Regions from separate parts of the Streptomyces sp. NPDC031418 genome, predicted to be linked through region 2. Evidence: riboswitches for the same ligand, from Rfam matches in the RefSeq annotation. Region 2 holds a riboswitch; the other holds the start of a gene.

Region 1 (8,818 bases), on a different contig from region 2:
GCGTTGGCTCCCTGCGCCTCGATCGCCTCGCACAGGGTGTCCACGAAGCCGGTGTTGCCGCTCAGCTCGTGCGCCCGGTAGAAGAGCACGCCCACGGTCGGACGGCCGTCCGCACGCTCGTACGAGCCGTGGACGCCGTACTCCGGCATCTTCCGCGGCTCCTCGAAGCCCTCGCCGGTCAGCAGCACGGTGTCCGACAGGAACCGGGACAGCTCCAGGAGGTTGGCGGGGCCGCCCTCGACCAGGTACTTCAGGGCCTCCGCGACGACACCGGCGGGCACCGAGGACTCGGCCATCAGCTCGGCGTCCGGCACGCTCTCGCCGCCCAGCAGCACGGTCGGGATCCCGGACGCCTTCAGCACGGCGAGCCCGTCCTCCCAGGCGCGCTTGCCGCCGAGCAGCCGTACGACCGCGAGGTCGGCGCCCCGGATCAGGCCGGGCAGCTCCTCGGTGACGTCGACCCGGGTCGGGTTGCCGATGCGGTAGCCGGCGCCGGAGGCCCGGGCCGCCAGCAGATCCGTGTCGGCGGTCGACAACAACAACACTGTGCTCATGCGGGCGCTCCCGGTGGAATGAAAGGCAGTCCTTGCGGCGCGCCCGACTCGATGAGCCGCCAGAGCGCGTCCGTGTCCGCGTGCTGTTCGATCAGGTCGCCGAGCCGGTCGAGCTGCTCCTCGCGCAGCGCGGCGAAGGAGGTGTCGGGGGCCGGCACGAAGCGGCGGCCCGCGGCGCCGGCCACCTCGCGCAGGAAGGCCCGCCGGAAGCCGTCCGACTCCAGCGAGCCGTGCCAGTGGGTGCCCCAGGTGTGGCCGACCCGGCAGCCGTCCAGGAAGGGCTCGCCGCCCTCGACGGTGGCCACCCCGTGGTGGATCTCGTACCCCTCGACCGGCTCGCCCAGGGCGTGCCCGCTGGGCCGGGTGAGGGTCTTCTCGCGGGCGAACCGCACCCGTACGGGCAGGAGTCCGAGGCCGTCCACCTGTCCCGTGCGGCTCTCGACCTCGTCCTCGATGTGCGCGCCGAGGATCTGGAAGCCGCCGCAGATGCCGAGGATCGGGCGTTCCTCGGCGGCCCTGCGCACGAGGGCGTCGGCGAGCCCGCGCTCGCGCAGCCACTCCAGCGCGCGCACGGTGCCGCGGGTGCCCGGGATCACCACGAGGTCGGCGTCGGCCAGCTCCTCGGGGCGGTCCACGAACCGCACCACCACGCCCGGTTCGGCGGCCAGCGCGTCCACGTCGGTGAAGTTGGACATCAGCGGGATCGCGCACACGGCGACCCGCAGCACGTCCGCGCCGAGCGGGGGAGTGACGGTGGACTCGCGGACCGTGCCCCGCAGGGACACCCGCAGCCCGTCCTCCTCGTCGATGCCGAGCCCGTGCCGGAAGGGCAGCACGCCGTACGTGCGCCGCCCGGTGAGGCCGTGCAGCATGTCCAGGCCGGGCTCCAGCAGGGAGACGTCCCCGCGGAACTTGTTGACCAGGAACCCGGCGACCAGTTCCTGGTCCTCGGGGGACAGCAGGGCGACCGTGCCGAAGAAGGAGGCGAAGACGCCCCCGCGGTCGATGTCCCCGACCACCAGCACGGGCAGCCGCGCGTTGCGGGCGATGCCCATGTTCACGATGTCGGTCCGGCGCAGGTTGATCTCCGCCGGGCTGCCCGCCCCCTCACAGATCACCGCGTCATACGTGCCCCGCAACTCGGCCAGGCAGTCCAGCACCGTGCCGAGCAGCTTCTGCTGCCGGCCGCCGTGGTAGCCGCGGGCGCTCAGTTCGCCGACGGGCTTGCCCATCAGCACCACCTGGCTGCTCTGTTCGCCGCCCGGCTTCAGCAGCACCGGGTTCATCAGCGCGGTCGGTTCGGTCCGGCAGGCCTGGGCCTGCATGGCCTGGGCCCGTCCGATCTCCGCGCCCTCCCGGGTGACGAAGGAGTTGAGGGACATGTTCTGCGCCTTGAACGGCGCGACCTTCACGCCCTGGCGCACCAGCCACCGGCAGATTCCGGCCGTCACGACGCTCTTGCCCGCGTCGGAGGTGGTGCCGGCGACGAGGAGACCACCGTTCACTTCCCGCGTCCCTTCACGATGAGGCGCGCGGCGGCCGTGACGCCGAGCGCGAGGAGGCCGACCCGGCGGGAGAGCCGTACGGCCCGGTCGATGTCGGTGACCCGGACCGCCCGTCCCGCGCCGCCGTTGAGCACGGGCCGGTGCTCGACCCGGCCGCCGTAGGAGAGGGTGCCGCCCAGCCGGACCCCGAGGGCGCCCGCGAAGGACGCCTCCACCGGGCCCGCGTTGGGGCTCGGGTGGCGGTGGGCGTCGGCCCGCCAGGCGCGCAGGGCACCGCGCGGATCGGGTCCGGCCGCGGCGGCGAGTACGGCGGTCAGCCGGGCGCCGGGCCAGCCGGCCACGTCGTCGAGGCGGGCGGAGGCCCAGCCGAAGCGCCGGTACCGGGGCGACGTGTGACCGACCATCGCGTCGAGGGTGTTGACCGCCCGGAACCCGAGCAGCCCGGGCACGCCGGCCACGGCGCCCCAGACCAGGGCGCCCACGACGGCGTCGGAGGTGTTCTCGGCGACCGACTCGACCACGGCCCGGGCTATCCCGTCGGCGTCCAGCGCCTGCGGGTCCCGGCCGCACAGGTGCGGCAGCCGCGCGCGGGCCGCCTCGACGTCGCCGCGCTCCAGGGCGCGCCCGATGGTGCGGGCCTCCCGGGCGAGCGAGGTGCCGCCGACGACCGACCAGGTGGCGGCGGCGGTCAGTGCGACGGAGAGGGCGCGGGAGGGGCGTACGGCGCGTGCGGCCGCCGTGCCGAGGGCGACGGCGCCACCGGCGCACACGACGGTGTGCAGGGCGCCCCAGCCGCGGTGGTCGTGCCACAACGCGCCTTCCACGGCCGCGGCGGCCCGTCCGAACGCGGCGACCGGATGGCCGCGGCGCGGATCGCCGAGGAGCAGGTCCCCGAGAAGGCCGGCGGCGGCGCCGTACGCGTAGCTGCGATCGGCACCCATCGGCTCAGCCGGCCGTCGGATCGGCAGCGGCCCCGGTACGGGTCCTGGTGCTCGGCCTTGTCCATCGGCAGCCCGGCATGGCGATCTATGTCCTCACTCAGGGTGTCCGCGCCCTGGTTCGACGAGATTCGGCGGTGAGAGTTCCTGGCTCCCGGGGTGTTCTTCCCCGGTGACAGTGGCGGGACCGCGCCGGATTCGCACCGGCTTCCTCTTCTGCCGCCGTACTTGGCCCGGGCAGTCCACCACGCGCCCGGAACGGCCGTCAACTCGCTGTTGACCTGCATGGGGAGAGTGTGCCGATCCCCACATTGGGGGGTGGGAGGGGAGCGGGAGACACGGCGGGAGAGGGCATGAAAAAGGCTCCCCTCCGCGGTGCGGGGAGGGGAGCCTTCGGAAGGTCCGCGGTCAGGCCTTGGCGACGATCAGGTAGATCCCGTACGCCACCGCCGCCGCGCAGGCCGCGAAGCTCAGGTAGGCGCCGGTGACGGCGAGGGCGGCGGAGTCGCCCTGCGCGGTGGCCCGCTCGCGGTGGGCCAGGCCCTTGATGCCGAGGCTGAACAGGGCCACCAGGCCCACGGTGACCACGAGGCTGACGCCGAAGACGGAGCCGATGGCCGCCCAGTCGATCTTCATGGGGTTGCTTCCTTCGGTAACCGGTAACCGGGGTGACCGGGTCAGACGGTGGCGGCCGGCGGAACCGCCGGGGCGACCGGGGTGGGCTCGGCGGCGGGGGACGCGATGGTGGCCGTCAGGTCCTCGGTGATCTGGCCCGCCGGGGGCGGGGTCACGGCGGCGATGGCGGTGGTCACCACGCCGGCCGGCTCACCGGTCTCCTCGACCACGTTGGTGTGGTCGACGACCTCGCGGCGGGAGATCTTCCAGATGGCGGCGCTCGAGGCGACCAGGAAGACGGCGACGGCGGCGGTGCCCCAGTCGCCCAGCTCCGTGACGGCCTCGGCACCCGCGCCGACCAGCGCGGCGGCCGGCAGGGTCAGCACCCAGGCCACGGCCATCCGGGTCGCGGTGGACCAGCGGACCACTCCGCCCTTGCGGCCGAGGCCCGCGCCCATCACCGAGCCGGAGACGACATGCGTGGTGGAGAGGGAGAAGCCGAGGTGCGAGGAGGTCAGGATGGCGGTGGCGGCGCTGGTCTGCGCGGCGAAGCCCTGGCGCGGCTCCAGCTCGGTCAGGCCCGTGCCCATGGTGCGGATGATGCGCCAGCCGCCGATGTAGGTGCCGAGCGCGATGGCCAGGCCCGCGGAGAGGATCACCCAGACCGGCGGGTTGGAGCCGGGGGCGAGGGAGCCGCCCGCGACCAGCGCGAGGGTGATGACGCCCATGGTCTTCTGCGCGTCGTTGGTGCCGTGGGCGAGGGAGACCAGGCCGGCGGAGGCGATCTGGCCGGCGCGGTAGCCCTTGCGGGTGGCCTGGCTGTCGTCGCCGCCGCCGACGCCGTAGGAGAAGCGGGTCGCCAGCATCGAGGCGAGGCCCGCCACGACCGGGGCGGCGACCGCCGGGAGGATCACCTTGGTGACCAGGACGTCACCGTGCACGGCGCCGAAGCCCGCGGAGGCCACGGCGGCACCGATCAGGCCGCCCATCAGGGCGTGCGAGGAGCTGGAGGGGAGGCCCACCAGCCAGGTCAGCAGGTTCCAGAGGATCGCGCCGACCAGGGCGGCGAAGATGACCTCGGGACGGATGCCGGTCTCGTCGACGAGACCCTTGGAGATCGTGTTGGCGACCTCCACCGAGAGAAAGGCGCCGGCCAGGTTGAGGACGGCGGACATGGTCACCGCGAGCTTGGGCTTGAGTGCGCCTGTCGAGATGGTCGTGGCCATCGCGTTCGCGGTGTCGTGGAAACCGTTCGTGAAATCGAACGCGAGAGCGGTTACCACCACAATCGCGAGGATCAGCGAGAAGCTTTCCATTTACCCAGGCAATCGTTCGAGGTCGTTGGCTGGATGAACGTAGGCAACCTGGGTGAACGGAAGATGAACTGAGACGGGCTTGACGGTGTCCTGATCGAGGGAGTGGGGTCCCGTTTGCCGCCTTCGACCCCGCTCACCCCAGTCGCCCCTTGGCTACCAGCCTCGGGCGAAGGAACGCAGCCGGGCCGCCGAGCCGTGAAAGAGATTCTGGTCACCCGGCAGCCCGCCCCGGGTGCCGTACTGCCAGAACGTCCAGTCCTGCCAGCCGCCGGGCAGTTCCCCCGGCCCCGAGCTGCCGTGCCGGGCGATCCACAGCGGGTGCCGCGCGGCGAAGGCGTCGCTGTCGCCGGTGCACATCCGCCACCACTCGGCGGTCGTGTAGATCACCGGGGGGCGGCCGGTCTCCTGCTCGACCTCGTCGCTGAACGACCGGATCCAGTGCACCATCCTCCGGTTGCTCAGCCCGTAGCACGGATGCCTGTGGTCGTACGGGTTGTATTCGATGTCGAGCGCGGGCGGCAGGGTCCAGCCGTCGGCCCGCCAGTCGCCGCCGTGGTGCACGAAGAACTCGGCCTGCCGGACGCCGGAGGACCGGTCCGGCCGGGCGAAGTGGTACGCGCCGCGCACCAGGCCCGAGCGGTACGCACCGTCGTATTGCTCGGCGAAGTAGGGGTTGCGGTAGCCGGTGGACTCGGTCGCCTTCACGTAGACGAACCGGGCGCCCTTGTCGAGCGCCGTGGGCCAGTCCACATGCTCCTGGTGGGACGACACGTCGTGGCCCTGGGGCAGTGCCGTGGCCCACTTCGGCGGTCCGGCCGAGGCGGTCGCGGTGCCGGCGAGGGCGAGCGCGGCCGTGGCCGCCGCGAGGACACCGGCGCGGCGACGGAGAAGAGTGCGTGCACGAGCAGCCATGCGTCTCCCCGGGGTCGCGGACGGGAGGGCCGTCCGGCGGGCAAGCGGGCAAGAGGGACCAGTCAAGACCCGTTGATCAACAGATCCGCGCCGATACGGCGCGTTTCGCACCGATATCCGCCCGTTCGGACGCGTGACGGCCGGCTCATGCGCTGGCCTGGGGCCGTCGATCTGTGGCCGGCCGGTGGCCGATGTACGGCCCGAAGCCGCCGCCCGGCCACCGCCCGGCCGGACCGACTGGCAGGATCGCCGCATGGCGGAACAGCGGCAGAACACGGAACAGCCACCGCGGCAGTCGGCGGAGCCGGGGCGGGTCTGGGCGGACGTCGTCGCGGCGGCACGCCGGACCGTCGCCGACGGACTGGTGGTCGGCACCTCCGGCAATGTCTCGGCGCGGGTCGGCGACCTGGTGCTGGTGACCCCGTCGGGCGTGCCCTACGACCGGCTCACCCCGGACGACATCACCGGCGTCGACCTCACCGGGCGCCAGGTGCTCGGCACCCGGGTGCCGACCAGCGAGCTGCCCATGCACCTCGCCGTATACCGCGCCACCGACGCCCGCGCCATCGTCCACACCCACGCCGTGCACGCCACCGCGGTCTCCACGCTGGTACCGGAGCTGCCCCCGATCCACTACATGACCGCCGCCCTCGGCGGACCCGTCCGGGTCGCCCCCTACGCGGCCTACGGCAGCGAGGAACTGGCCGGCCATGTGCTGCGCGCCCTCGCCGGCCGCTCCGGCTGCCTGCTGCGCAACCACGGCACGCTCACCTACGGCGCCGACCTCGACCAGGCCTACGACCGCACCGCCCAGCTGGAGTGGATGTGCCGGGTCTGGCTGACGGCCTCCTCGGTCCCGGGGTTGACCCCGACCCTGCTCACCGAAGCGCAGCTCGGCGAGGCCGCGTCCCGGCTGGAGGGCTACGGCCGGCGCCCCTGACCCCGCCCCCTCTCCGCACTTTCTCCCCGCCTCTTCCCCGCCTTTTCCTCGCCGTGTCCGGGCCTTCCACTGGCCGGGGACCGCGAGCGCCGGGACACTGGACCCGTGCGCCCAGTCAAAGCGACCGCCACCGCGGTGACCGCCGTTCTCGCCGCCGGCGCGGCATCCGTGGCCGCCGGCCGGCTGGCCAGCGACGCCGCGCTGAAGGCCCCCGCCGGCCGCCCGCTGCCCACCGAGCCCCGCCTCACCGTGCACAGCACGGCCGCCGGCCGGATATCCCTCACCCGCGATCTCGCCTCCCTGCGCCCCGGCACCTACGGCCTCGCGGGCGACGGCTCCCATGCGGTCGTCGGACCCGTCCTGACCACGGCCCGGCACAGCGTCGACACCGTCGTGCGCCGCCTGGAGGGCGTCACCCACGGCAGCCTCGACCCCGGCGACTCGGTCTGGCTCACCCCGAACCTGTACGTCGGCAACCCGCGCGGCGCCCTCGGCCTCGACCACGCCGACGTGGACGTCCCCGGCGAACTCGGTCCCCTGCCCGCCTGGTTCCTGCCCGGCAGCCGGGACATCTGGGTGATCGCCGTGCACGGGCTCGGCACCACCCGCGAACACACCATGAACCTCATGGGCTTCCTGCACGCCCGCCGGCTGCCGGTGCTCGCCCTCGCCTACCGCGGCGACCTCGGCGCCCCCCACCCGCCGGACGGCCTCAACCACCTCGGCGAGTCCGAGTGGCGGGACGTGGACGCGGCGATCCGCTACGCGGTGCGGTACGGCGCCCGCCGCGTGGTGCTGCTCGGCTGGTCCACCGGCGCCACGATGGCCCTGCGCGCCGCCGAGCACTCCGCCGTGCGCGACCGCATCGCCGGGCTGGTCCTGGACTCGCCGGTCCTCAGCTGGGAGGCCACGCTGCGCGCCCTCGCCCAGGCCCGGAACACCCCGCAGCCGCTGCTGCCGCTCGCGGTGCGGGCCGCGCAGGGCCGGGCCGGGCTGCACGCCGACCAGGCCACCGGGGCGGGCGACCCGGAGCGGCTCGCCGTACCGACGCTGATCATGCACGGCCCGGGGGACCAGGTGGCGCCCTGGGCGTTCTCCCGCCGCCTCGCCGCCCGCCGCCCCGACAAGGTCGCCCTGCACACCGTGGCGGACGCGCCCCACGCGGCGATGTGGAACCCCGACCCGGAGGAGTACGAGGAACGCCTGCGCCGCTTCCTCACCCCACTGATGTGACCCGCGGGGAAAGGTCCGGGGGCGTTCCGTTTAACGCTGTACCGATGGCTTGAAGGAGTCTTCACGGCCGCTCCCGCTCCCCGTGCCGGGGCCGGTGCGTTGGCCAGCTCCGTCGCCCGCCGTGACATTCCGTTTGGGTTTTCGGACCGTCAACCGGAAGACTGCCCCCGTGACGTCCCGTATCCCGCGCGACTCCAGGCTTCGACTCGTCCGACCCCGACCCCTGGCCGCCGCCCCCAGAGCCGTGAACCAGCGACGCCCAGGCCGCCCCGCACCCCGGCCGCCGGAGGGCACACCCGCCCCGGCCGAGCTGGCGAGAATGGCCCGCCTCCGGCTGGCCGGCGCGGTCCGCGTCGCCCGCTGGGCCGACGCCGCCCTCGGCCCCGGAAGCGACGCCGCCACCGCCGACGGCAAGGCCACCCTGTCCGCCGCGACCGCCGAACGGGCCGCCGCCGAGCTCGGCCTGAGCGTCGCTCAGGTGCGTGCCGAATGGGACACCGCCCGCCTCGCCGGACTGGTCGAGGTGCACGGTGACAACGCGCGCCCCGGCTGGCGGCTGCGCGCCTGGGACCGCGACGACAGCGCCGTGCTGCGCGGCTGGGTCGCCCTCTTCGACGCCTGGTCGCTCGCCTCCCCGGAGCCCGCCGACCAGGAGCCCGCCGCCGTCGCCGAGGTCGTCTCGGCCATGCCCCAGGTGCTCTCCTTCCTCCAGCTGTCCGCCGGCCCCGTCCCGGTCGAACAGCTCCTCGACCTGCTCCGGCAGCGCGTCACCGAACTGCGCACCGAGCGCTGCGAGGTCCCCTAC
Region 2 (8,818 bases):
GGCAGCTCGGCGGCCTCCGGCAGGCCCAGTTCCTCGCCCTGGTAGAGGTAGGCCGCACCGGGCAGCGCCAGCATCAGCAGGGTCGCGGCGCGGGCCCGGCGCAGTCCGGCCGCCGGGTCGATCGCGGGCGCGGTGCCGCCGGACAGCAGCCAGGCGCCGGGGTCGGTGCCGGGCGGCAGCATGAGCCGGGAGGCGTGCCGGACCACGTCGTGGTTGGAGAGCACCCAGGTGGCGGCGGCCCCGGCCGCGCGGGCGGTGGCCAGCTCCTCGGTGATCACCCGGCGCAGCTCCCCGGCGTCCCACCGGGCCTCCAGGTACTCGAAGTTGAAGGCCTGGCCCAGCTCGTCCGGGCGTGCGTACCGGGCCCGGCGGGCGCCCGGCACCCAGGCCTCGGCGACGGCGCAGCGCGGCGGGTGGTAGGCGTCGAAGACCTTGCGCCAGTCGCGGTAGGTCTCGTGCACCTCGTCCCGGTCCCAGTAGGGGTGGCTGCCCGGCTCCACCCGCAGCAGGGCCTCCTCGCCGGTCGCGCCGATACCGCCGATGTCCCGCAGCGGTTCGGAGAGGTCCTTGGCGAGGCCGTGGGCGACGTCGATGCGGAAGCCGTCGACGCCCCGGTCGGCCCAGAACCGCAGGGTGGCCCGGAAGTCGGCGCGTACGTCCTCGTGCTCCCAGTTCAGATCGGGCTGCTCTGCGGCGAAGAGGTGCAGGTACCAGGCGCCGTCGGGCACCCGCCGCCAGGCGCTGCCGCCGAACACGGACTGCCAGTCGGAGGGCGGCAGTTCGCCGCGCTCGCCCCGGCCGGGCCGGAAGACGTACCGGTCGCGGGCCGGTGAGCCGGGCCCGGCCCGCAGCGCCTCCTGGAACCAGGGATGCAGATGCGAGGTGTGGTTCGGCACGATGTCCACGACGACCTTCAGCCCGAGCCGGTGCGCCTTCGCGACCAGGGCGTCGAAGTCGTCCAGGGTGCCGAGCCGGGGGTCGACGTCCCGGTGGTCGGCGACGTCGTAGCCGCCGTCGGCGAGTTCGGAGGGGTAGAAGGGGCTGAGCCACAGGGCGTCCGCGCCCAGCTCGGCGAGATGCTCCAGGCGCTCGGTGATGCCGCGCAGATCACCGAGGCCGTCACCGTCGGCGTCGGCGAAGCTGCGCGGATAGACCTGGTAGATGACGGCCTGCCGCCACCAGTCGGGGTTCCGGGAGGAGAGGTCCGGCGAGGACTCTGCCATACGGGCCATACGGGCTCCCTTTCGGAAGGACGACAGGAGAGAGCCTGTCCACATTGCCCGGAAAAGCAACCTTCAGCGGCGAGGTGCGCCGCGTTTCACTCCCCGCAGTGCTCCAACAAGCCCCGCACCCGCTGGTCCACCACCCGGTAGCGGACCACCCGCCCCTCCTTCTCCCCCGCCACCACGCCCGCCGCACGCAGCAGCCGCAGCGCCTGGGAGACCGCCGGGTCGTTCATGCCCGTGGCGACGGCCAGGTCCGAGACGGCGAGCGGCCCGGTGTGGTGCAGGGCCAGCAGCAGGGCGAGCCGGTTGGGATCGGCGAGCAGCGAGAAGCGGTCGGCCCAGGCGCGCAGACGGCCCGCGTCGCCGATGGCGGCGATCGCGTCGCACACCCGGTGGCCGTCGATGGTGCGACGGTCGGCGCGGTCGGCAGGCACGAGATGCATGCCCACATCCTCGCAGGCCGGTATGTGATCTTGAATACCTGCCCGGTTGTGCAGCTATGCAGGAGATGGTCGGGCCCCCTACGGTGGGCGGGCCGTGGTGCTCGGGAAGTCGATGAGAGATCGACGCGGCCCTCGCCACTGTGATCGGGGAGTTCCCGTCCCGTCCGGCATCCGCCGGGCCACTGGTCGTACGACCGGGAAGGCAGGGGCGACGAACGCACGACCCGTAAGCCAGGAGACCGGCCACGGCACTGATGAAGGATCCACGAGGTGCTGGAGCTGACCGTATGAACCTGCCCGGAACCACCCTGCCCGCGTCCGACAAGGCGGCCTTCCGCTGGCAGCGCGAGGACACGGTCAGGACGGCCGGACTGCTCGCGGTGATCGTCGCCCTGCACGTCGTCGCCTTCGGCATCCTCTTCCTGCTCGTCGCCCCCGGGCACTACAAGGTGGGCCGGGACGTCTTCGGCGTCGGTCTCGGCATCACCGCCTACACCCTCGGCATGCGGCACGCCTTCGACGCCGACCACATCGCCGCGATCGACAACACCACCCGCAAGCTGATGGCCGACGGCAAGCGGCCGGTGTCGGTGGGCTTCTGGTTCGCCCTCGGCCACTCCAGCGTGGTGGTGCTGCTGGCGCTGCTCATCGCCGGCGGCACCCGGTTGGCGGGCACGGTGACCAGCGAGAAGTCCACCACCCACCAGGTGCTCGGCTTCATGGGTACGACGGTCGCCGGCGCCTTCCTCTACCTGATCGCGGCCCTCAACCTGGTCGCCCTGCTGGGCATCCTGCGGGTCTTCCGGTCGATGCGCGCGGGCACCTTCGACGAGCGGGAGCTGGAACGGCAGCTGGACTCGCGCGGGTTCATGAACCGCTTCCTCGGCCGGCTGACCAGGTCCGTCTCCCGCCCCGGCCAGATGTACCCGGTGGGCTTCCTGTTCGGCCTCGGCTTCGAGACGGCCACCGAGGTCACGCTGATGGTGATGGCGGGCTCGGGCGCGGCCGCGGGCCTGCCCTGGTACGCGATCCTGTGCCTGCCGCTGCTCTTCACCGCCGGGATGTGCCTGTTCGACACGCTCGACGGCACGTTCATGAACTTCGCCTACCAGTGGGCGTTCTCGCACCCGGTCCGCAAGGTGTTCTACAACCTCACCATCACCGGGCTGTCCATCGCCGTCGCCTTCTTCATCGGCACGATCGAGCTGGTGGGCGTGGTCCACGACAAGCTGGACCTGCGCGACTCCGTCACCGGCTGGATCGCCGGGGTGAACCTGGACAGCGCCGGTTACGTCATCGTCGGCCTGTTCGTGGTGGTGTGGGCGGCGGCGCTGGCGTACTGGAGGTTCGCGCGGGTGGAGGAACGCTGGACGGCGCGCGCCTCCACCCTGTCCGACTAGGGCCCTCTTAAAAGGAGGCCCTAGCGTTCGACCGTCTCCAGGTACAGCTTCACGAACCGGTCCACGTCGACGTCCAACGCCACGTCCACCAGGGCCTGTTCGCGGGCCTCACCGTGGATCTCGGACTCGCCCGGCCGGGGCCGGCGGTCCACGATGGTCTGGCCGCGGCCCGGGCCGGGGGCCAGGGAGACCTCCACCGGGAGGCGGCGGGTGACGATGCCCTGCGGGTCGGCGACCGCGCACACCGCGCCCGCGTCGCCGAGGCCGCCCGCCTCCTCCGCCTCCGGCTCCTCGCCCTGCGTGGTCGGCCGGTGCGCGAGCAGCTCGCCGGCCAGCCGGGTGCCGGGCTCGCTGCTGGCGCGCAGCCGGTGCACGTCCGGGGTGTCCACCACCACCCGCATGAAGACGTCCAGGCCGTACATGGTGATCGGTACCCCGGCGGTGAGCAGGATCGCCGCCGCCTCCGGGTCGTGCCAGACGTTGAACTCGGCGACCGGTGTGGCGTTCCCGGTGGCGACCGCCCCGCCCATGAACACGATCCGCTCGATGTTGCGGGTCACCTCGGGGTGGGTGCGCAGCAGCAGGGCGATGTTGGTGAGCGGCGCGGTGGGGATCAGGGTGACCGGGCGCGGGGAGGCCAGGATCTCCCGGCGCAGCAGCGTGATCGCGTCCACGTCGGCGGCGGTGCGGGACGGCGCGGGCAGGCCGAGGTCGCCCATGCCGTCGGCGCCGTGCACATGCTGCGCCGGCCGGGCGGGCTCCAGCAGCGGGCGCTCGGCACCCCGGCCCACCGGGATGTCCGGGGCGCCCGCCTGCTCCAGCACGGTGAGGGTGTTGCGGACCACGCCGTCGACGTCGGTGTTCCCGGCGACACAGGTCACCGCCCGCAGGTCCAGTCCCGGGTGGCGGACGGCGAACAGCAGGGCCAGGGCGTCGTCCACGCCGGTGTCGCAGTCGATGATCACGGGGATGGGCTGACCGGTCACAGCTGACTCCTTCGTCGTACCGACGTTCAAACCCTAGATCAGGTCCACAGCTCCGCGCCGCGCGCACGCACCCGCTCGCCGATCCGCCGCAGCAGCTCCGGCACCGGCAGCTCGCCCGGGCGCCGCCCGTCCCGCAGCCGTACGGCCGCCAGCCCGGCGTCCGCCTCCCGCGCGCCGATCACCGCCTGGTACGGCACCAGGCGCGCCGCCCGGATCCGGGCGCCCAGGGTGCCCTGCTCGGGCCCGGCCAGCTCGGCCCGCAGCCCGGCCTCCCGGGCCCGTGCGACCGCCTCCGCGGCCTGTGCCACCTGCTCCTCGGCGACCGGCAGCACCACCAGCTGCACCGGGGCCAGCCAGGCCGGGAAGGCCCCGCCGTGGGCCTCCACGAGATGGGCGACGGCCCGCTCCACGCTGCCGATGACGCTGCGGTGCACCATCACGGGCCGGTGCTTCGCGCCGTCCGGGCCGATGTAGTGCAGGTCGAAGCGGGCGGGCTGGTGGAAGTCGATCTGCACGGTGGACAGGGTGGACTCGCGGCCCGCCGGGTCGGCGATCTGCACGTCGATCTTCGGGCCGTAGAAGGCGGCCTCCCCCTCGGCCTCCTCGTGCTCGATCCCGGCCTCGGCGAGCACCTCCCGCAGCATCCCGGTGGCCCGCCGCCACAGCTCGGGATCGGCGACGTACTTCCCGCCCGCCCCGGGCAGCGACAGCCGGTGGCGTACGGCACGGATGCCGAGGTCGGCGTAGGCGCGGGCGATCAGCCGCAGCGCGTCGCGGGCCTCCTGCACGGCCTGGTCCAGGGTGCAGAAGATGTGCGCGTCGTTCAGCTGGATGGCCCGGACCCGGGTCAGCCCGCCGAGCACACCGGACAGCTCGGCCCGGTACATGGGCCCCAACTCGGCGATGCGCAGCGGCAGTTCGCGGTAGCTGTGGGAGCGGGAGCGGTAGATCAGGGCGTGGTGGGGGCAGAGGCTGGGCCGCAGCACGACCTCGTCCTCGCCGACTTGCATGGGCGGGTACATGTCGTCGCTGTAGTGGTCCCAGTGCCCGGAGATCTCGTACAGCTCGCGTTTGCCGAGCACCGGCGAGTACACGTGCCGGTAGCCGGCGGCGCGCTCCGCGTCCCGGATGTACTCCTCCAGGGTGTGCCGGACCACCGCCCCGTCGGGCAGCCAGTACGGCAGGCCCGCGCCCATCAGCGGGTCGGTGTCGAACAGGTCCAGGTCACGGCCGAGCCGGCGGTGGTCGTGCATGGCGGGACGCTCCTTCTGGGGGGAGGCGTACGCCCCGTCACAGACCGAAGCCCCGGGGCGTGCGCCCCGGGGCTTGGATGCTGGTCAGGTGTCAGCGCGCCGGGACGGTCTCCGGCGTCGTCGTGCGGTTCGGGCACTGCTGGGCGCGCTGCATGCCCCGGACGCTAACAGGCCCCGCCCGGCGCGGGCCACCCTTTTTCCGCCGCCCCCCGCTCACCCGTACGGCCCCGAGCGCTGGTGGCCGGGGCGGCCCGGTGATCCCGTGAGATCAGGCACCAGACCTGCGCAGGAGGCACCGATGACCGCAGCGATACCCCGCGGCCCGCACGGCCGCCTCCCCTTCGTCCTGCTCGGCGTCGGCCTGCTCGCGCTCGGCGGCTGTGCCGCCCTCAGCCTGAAGCAACCGGAAAGCGCCCCGTACCCCGTGCCCACGATCGCCAAGCCGACCGCGCCGCCGAAGAAGTCCGCCCACCCCGGCGGCTCCTCCCTCACCGACGAGCAGGCGCAGGCCGCGCTGCTCACCCAGACCGACCTCGGCGCCCCCTGGACGGCGACCCGCGGCGCGGCCACCTGGCGGGACGCGCTGCTGAAGGCGACCACGGCGGCCGGCGCCTGCCAGAAGTTCCTCGACGCGCTCTACGCGGACGAGCTGCTCGGCGGTCCCGCCCGGGCCGCCGTCGGCCTGGACGACGCCGACACCGACGCCCAGCTGCGCTACGCCATCGCCGCACGCCGCCCGTCGGACGTGGACGCGGCGCTGGCCTGGCTGAGCACGATGCCGGTCCAGTGCGCCCGGTTCACCGCCACCACCCAGACCGGGATCACGGAGGACGTCCAGATAGGCGCGGCGGCACTGCCCGAGGTCGGGGACGCCCGCCAGGGCCTGCGCGTCTCCCTGGCGGCCATGACCCGTGACGGTCAGCAGGCCCTGCTCACGATGGACGTGGCCGCCGTACGGGTCGGCCAGGACTCCTTCACCCTCACCAACGGCGGCCTCGGCGACATCGGCAACGACGCCACCCAGGCAGCCGTCCAGATCGGCGCCCTACGCCTGGCGGACGTCCGCAGACAGGGGCACGCGGAGGTGTGAGGGCGGGGGGATTGCGGGGGGATTACAGCGGGGGTGGTGCCGGGGGCGTCTCACTGTGGCGGCTCTGCCGGGGCGTGTCTCGCGGCGGCGGCTCCACCGGGGACGCGATTCCCGGCGGCAGCCCTGCCGGGGACGCGATTCCCGGCGGCAGCCCTGCCGGGGACGCGATTCCCGGCGGCAGCCCTGCCGGGGACGCGGCTCCCGGCGGCAGCCCTGCCGGGGACGCGGCTCCCGGCGGCAGCCCTGCCGGGGACGCGGCTCCCGGCGGCAGCCCTGCCGGGGGCGCGCCTCGCGGCGACCATCCCGAGGACAGGGCCACAGCAATGGCCGTGCCGCGAGGCGGGGCTCACAGCGGGGGTGGTGCCGGGGAGGGGCCCAGGGTGGTGGTGCCTGGGGTGGGGTGGGGGGTGAGGCCGGTGCGGTAGGCGTCCAGGGCCGCTTCCGTGCGGCCCGTGCGGCGCAGCAGGTCGCCCAGGAGGCGGCACAGGTCGGCCAGGTCGCCGGCGGCGCCCGCGCGTTCCAGGATGCTGAGGGCGCGGACGTAGTGCTCCTCGGCGGCCTCCGTGTCGCGGGCGTCCTCGGCGATGATGCCGAGGAGGCGGTGTGCGGCGGCGGCGTGCACGGCGCCGCGCTCGGAGGAGAAGTCGCCGAGGACGCCCTCCAGGAGGCTCGCGGCCTCGGCGGAGCTGCCCCGGCGGTGCAGGACGTCGGCCAGTTCGACGGCCGCCTGGCTGCGGTAGAGGGCGGCGCGGGTCTCCGACAGCATGGCCAGCGCCTGCCGCAACTCCTCCTCCGCCCGGTCGAGTTCGCCGTGCTGGGCGTAGACGTAGCCGCGCATCCAGTGGCAGTGGGCCAGCTCGGTGCGCAGGCGCAGCCGGCGGTACAGCTCGGCCGCCTTGGCGAGGGAGGCGTCGGCCTCGGCGATCCGGCCCTCGGCGAGCAGGGTGCGGGCGACCGCCCGGTGCATCCGGGCGATCAGCGCCGGATCGCCGGAGCGCGGGGCGAGCGCGAGGGCGTACTCGGCGGCCTTGGCGGCACGGGCGTGCGCGCCCATGTCCATGTACGGGCCGATGACGCTGGCGTAGAGCTGGAGCAGCGCGTCGGGGTCGTGCAGACCGCAGCGGTTCAGCTCGTCGAGGGCGGTCTCCAGGAGGTAGACGGCGTAGCGGAGTTCGCCCGCCAGGTAGTGGGCGACCGCCCGGCCGCGCACGGCCGGGACGCGGGCGGGCAGGGAGGACGAGGAGGCGGCGAGGCGCTCCTCGGCGCGCTCGAAGTGGTCGCGGGCCCGCTCCAGTTCGCCGGTCTCCAGGGCGCACTCGCCGAGGCCGAGCAGCGCGGTGGCCTGCTCGCCGTCGAGGTCGTACCGCTCCGCCTCCGTGAGCAGCTCCGCGTACCGCGCGGCGGCCTCCTCCGCGCGGCCGTCGGCGAGGATGCGCTGGGCCTCGGTGAGGCGGAGCCTGAGGTCGGTGGCGAGGTGGGCGGGGCGGCCGACGGCCAGCTCCTCGAAGGTCACGCCCAGCCGGTCCGCGATGTGCCGCAGCGCCTCGTCGGAGGCCCGGACCCGGCCCGCCTCCAGGGTGGAGACATAGGCCGGCGTGTACGCCGGTTCGGCCAGCTGCCGCTGGGTCAGTCCGCGTTCGGTGCGCAGCCGCTGCACCCGTCGCCCGACCGTCTCCGGGTCGTCCCGCTCCCGCATGCGCGGCCCCCAACTCGCCTTGTGTCCCTTGCCGTTCGCTCCGAACGCCCCTAGGTTAAACGGCGGATTAAACGTACTTGACCCACTTGGGCAAGTTGCCCTTGCCCAGCTGCCCGATACGTCGCCACCGTGCTTGCGAGGTCGCCGTGACCGGACGTACAACCGCACCCCCCGACCGGCCCGCCGCACGGTGCGCCCGGGGTGTCGCCGCCGCGGTGGTGGCCGTGGCGGCGCTGCTCACGGCGGCGAACGCGGGCCCGGCGCGGGCGGCGGACCGCCCCACGACGTCCGCCCCCACGACGTCCAACCCCACGACGTCCAACCTCACGACGTCCAACCCCACGACGTCCGACCCGACGACGTCCGCGCGGACCTCCGTACCGACGCCCGCACACGTTTTGGTGATCGCCGCCCATCCCGCCCCGCACGGTCCTACCCTGCGGCCATGACCTCTGCCGCCGCCCGCACCGCCCTGGACCTCACCTCCGGTCTGCCCGTGCCGGCCCTGGAGGACTTCTACCGCGATCTGCACCGCCACCCCGAGCTGTCCCTCCACGAGCACCGCACCGCCGGAAAGCTGGCCGAGCGGCTGCGGCAGGCCGGGTACGAGACCACCGAGGGGGTCGGCGGGACCGGGGTGGTGGGCCGGCTGCGCCACTGCGACGGGCCGACCGTGCTGCTGCGCGCCGACATGGACGCGCTGCCGGTGCGGGAGCGGACCGGG

What was found. Region 2 has a riboswitch for cobalamin ahead of nicT (Nickel transporter NicT). Riboswitches for the same ligand answer to the same signal wherever they lie in the genome.
Region 1: another riboswitch for cobalamin. It lies ahead of ACZ5CZ_RS34110 (cobalamin biosynthesis protein); the one in region 2 lies ahead of nicT (Nickel transporter NicT).

The regions. Positions count from the first base shown of each region.
Region 1 covers NZ_JBVIJC010000030.1:53,218-62,035, forward strand. Annotated here, with positions in the region: gene cobN (cobaltochelatase subunit CobN) at 1-554, opposite strand, end outside; gene ACZ5CZ_RS34105 (cobyric acid synthase) at 551-2,059, opposite strand; gene ACZ5CZ_RS34110 (cobalamin biosynthesis protein) at 2,056-3,000, opposite strand; cobalamin riboswitch at 3,117-3,259, opposite strand; gene ACZ5CZ_RS34115 (hypothetical protein) at 3,406-3,633, opposite strand; gene ACZ5CZ_RS34120 (inorganic phosphate transporter) at 3,675-4,928, opposite strand; gene ACZ5CZ_RS34125 (lysozyme) at 5,082-5,840, opposite strand; gene ACZ5CZ_RS34130 (class II aldolase/adducin family protein) at 6,094-6,780, shown strand; gene ACZ5CZ_RS34135 (alpha/beta hydrolase) at 6,886-8,013, shown strand; gene ACZ5CZ_RS34140 (hypothetical protein) at 8,183-8,818, shown strand, end outside.
Region 2 covers NZ_JBVIJC010000009.1:322,887-331,704, reverse strand. Annotated here, with positions in the region: gene ACZ5CZ_RS15900 (glycoside hydrolase family 13 protein) at 1-1,223, opposite strand, end outside; gene ACZ5CZ_RS15895 (ArsR/SmtB family transcription factor) at 1,319-1,669, opposite strand; cobalamin riboswitch at 1,748-1,931, shown strand; gene nicT (Nickel transporter NicT) at 1,957-3,069, shown strand; gene ACZ5CZ_RS15885 (nucleoside hydrolase) at 3,090-4,055, opposite strand; partial or broken gene thrS (threonine--tRNA ligase) at 4,094-5,368, opposite strand; gene ACZ5CZ_RS15875 (hypothetical protein) at 5,607-6,398, shown strand; gene ACZ5CZ_RS15870 (helix-turn-helix domain-containing protein) at 6,745-8,094, opposite strand; gene ACZ5CZ_RS15865 (hypothetical protein) at 8,241-8,543, shown strand; gene ACZ5CZ_RS15860 (amidohydrolase) at 8,540-8,818, shown strand, end outside.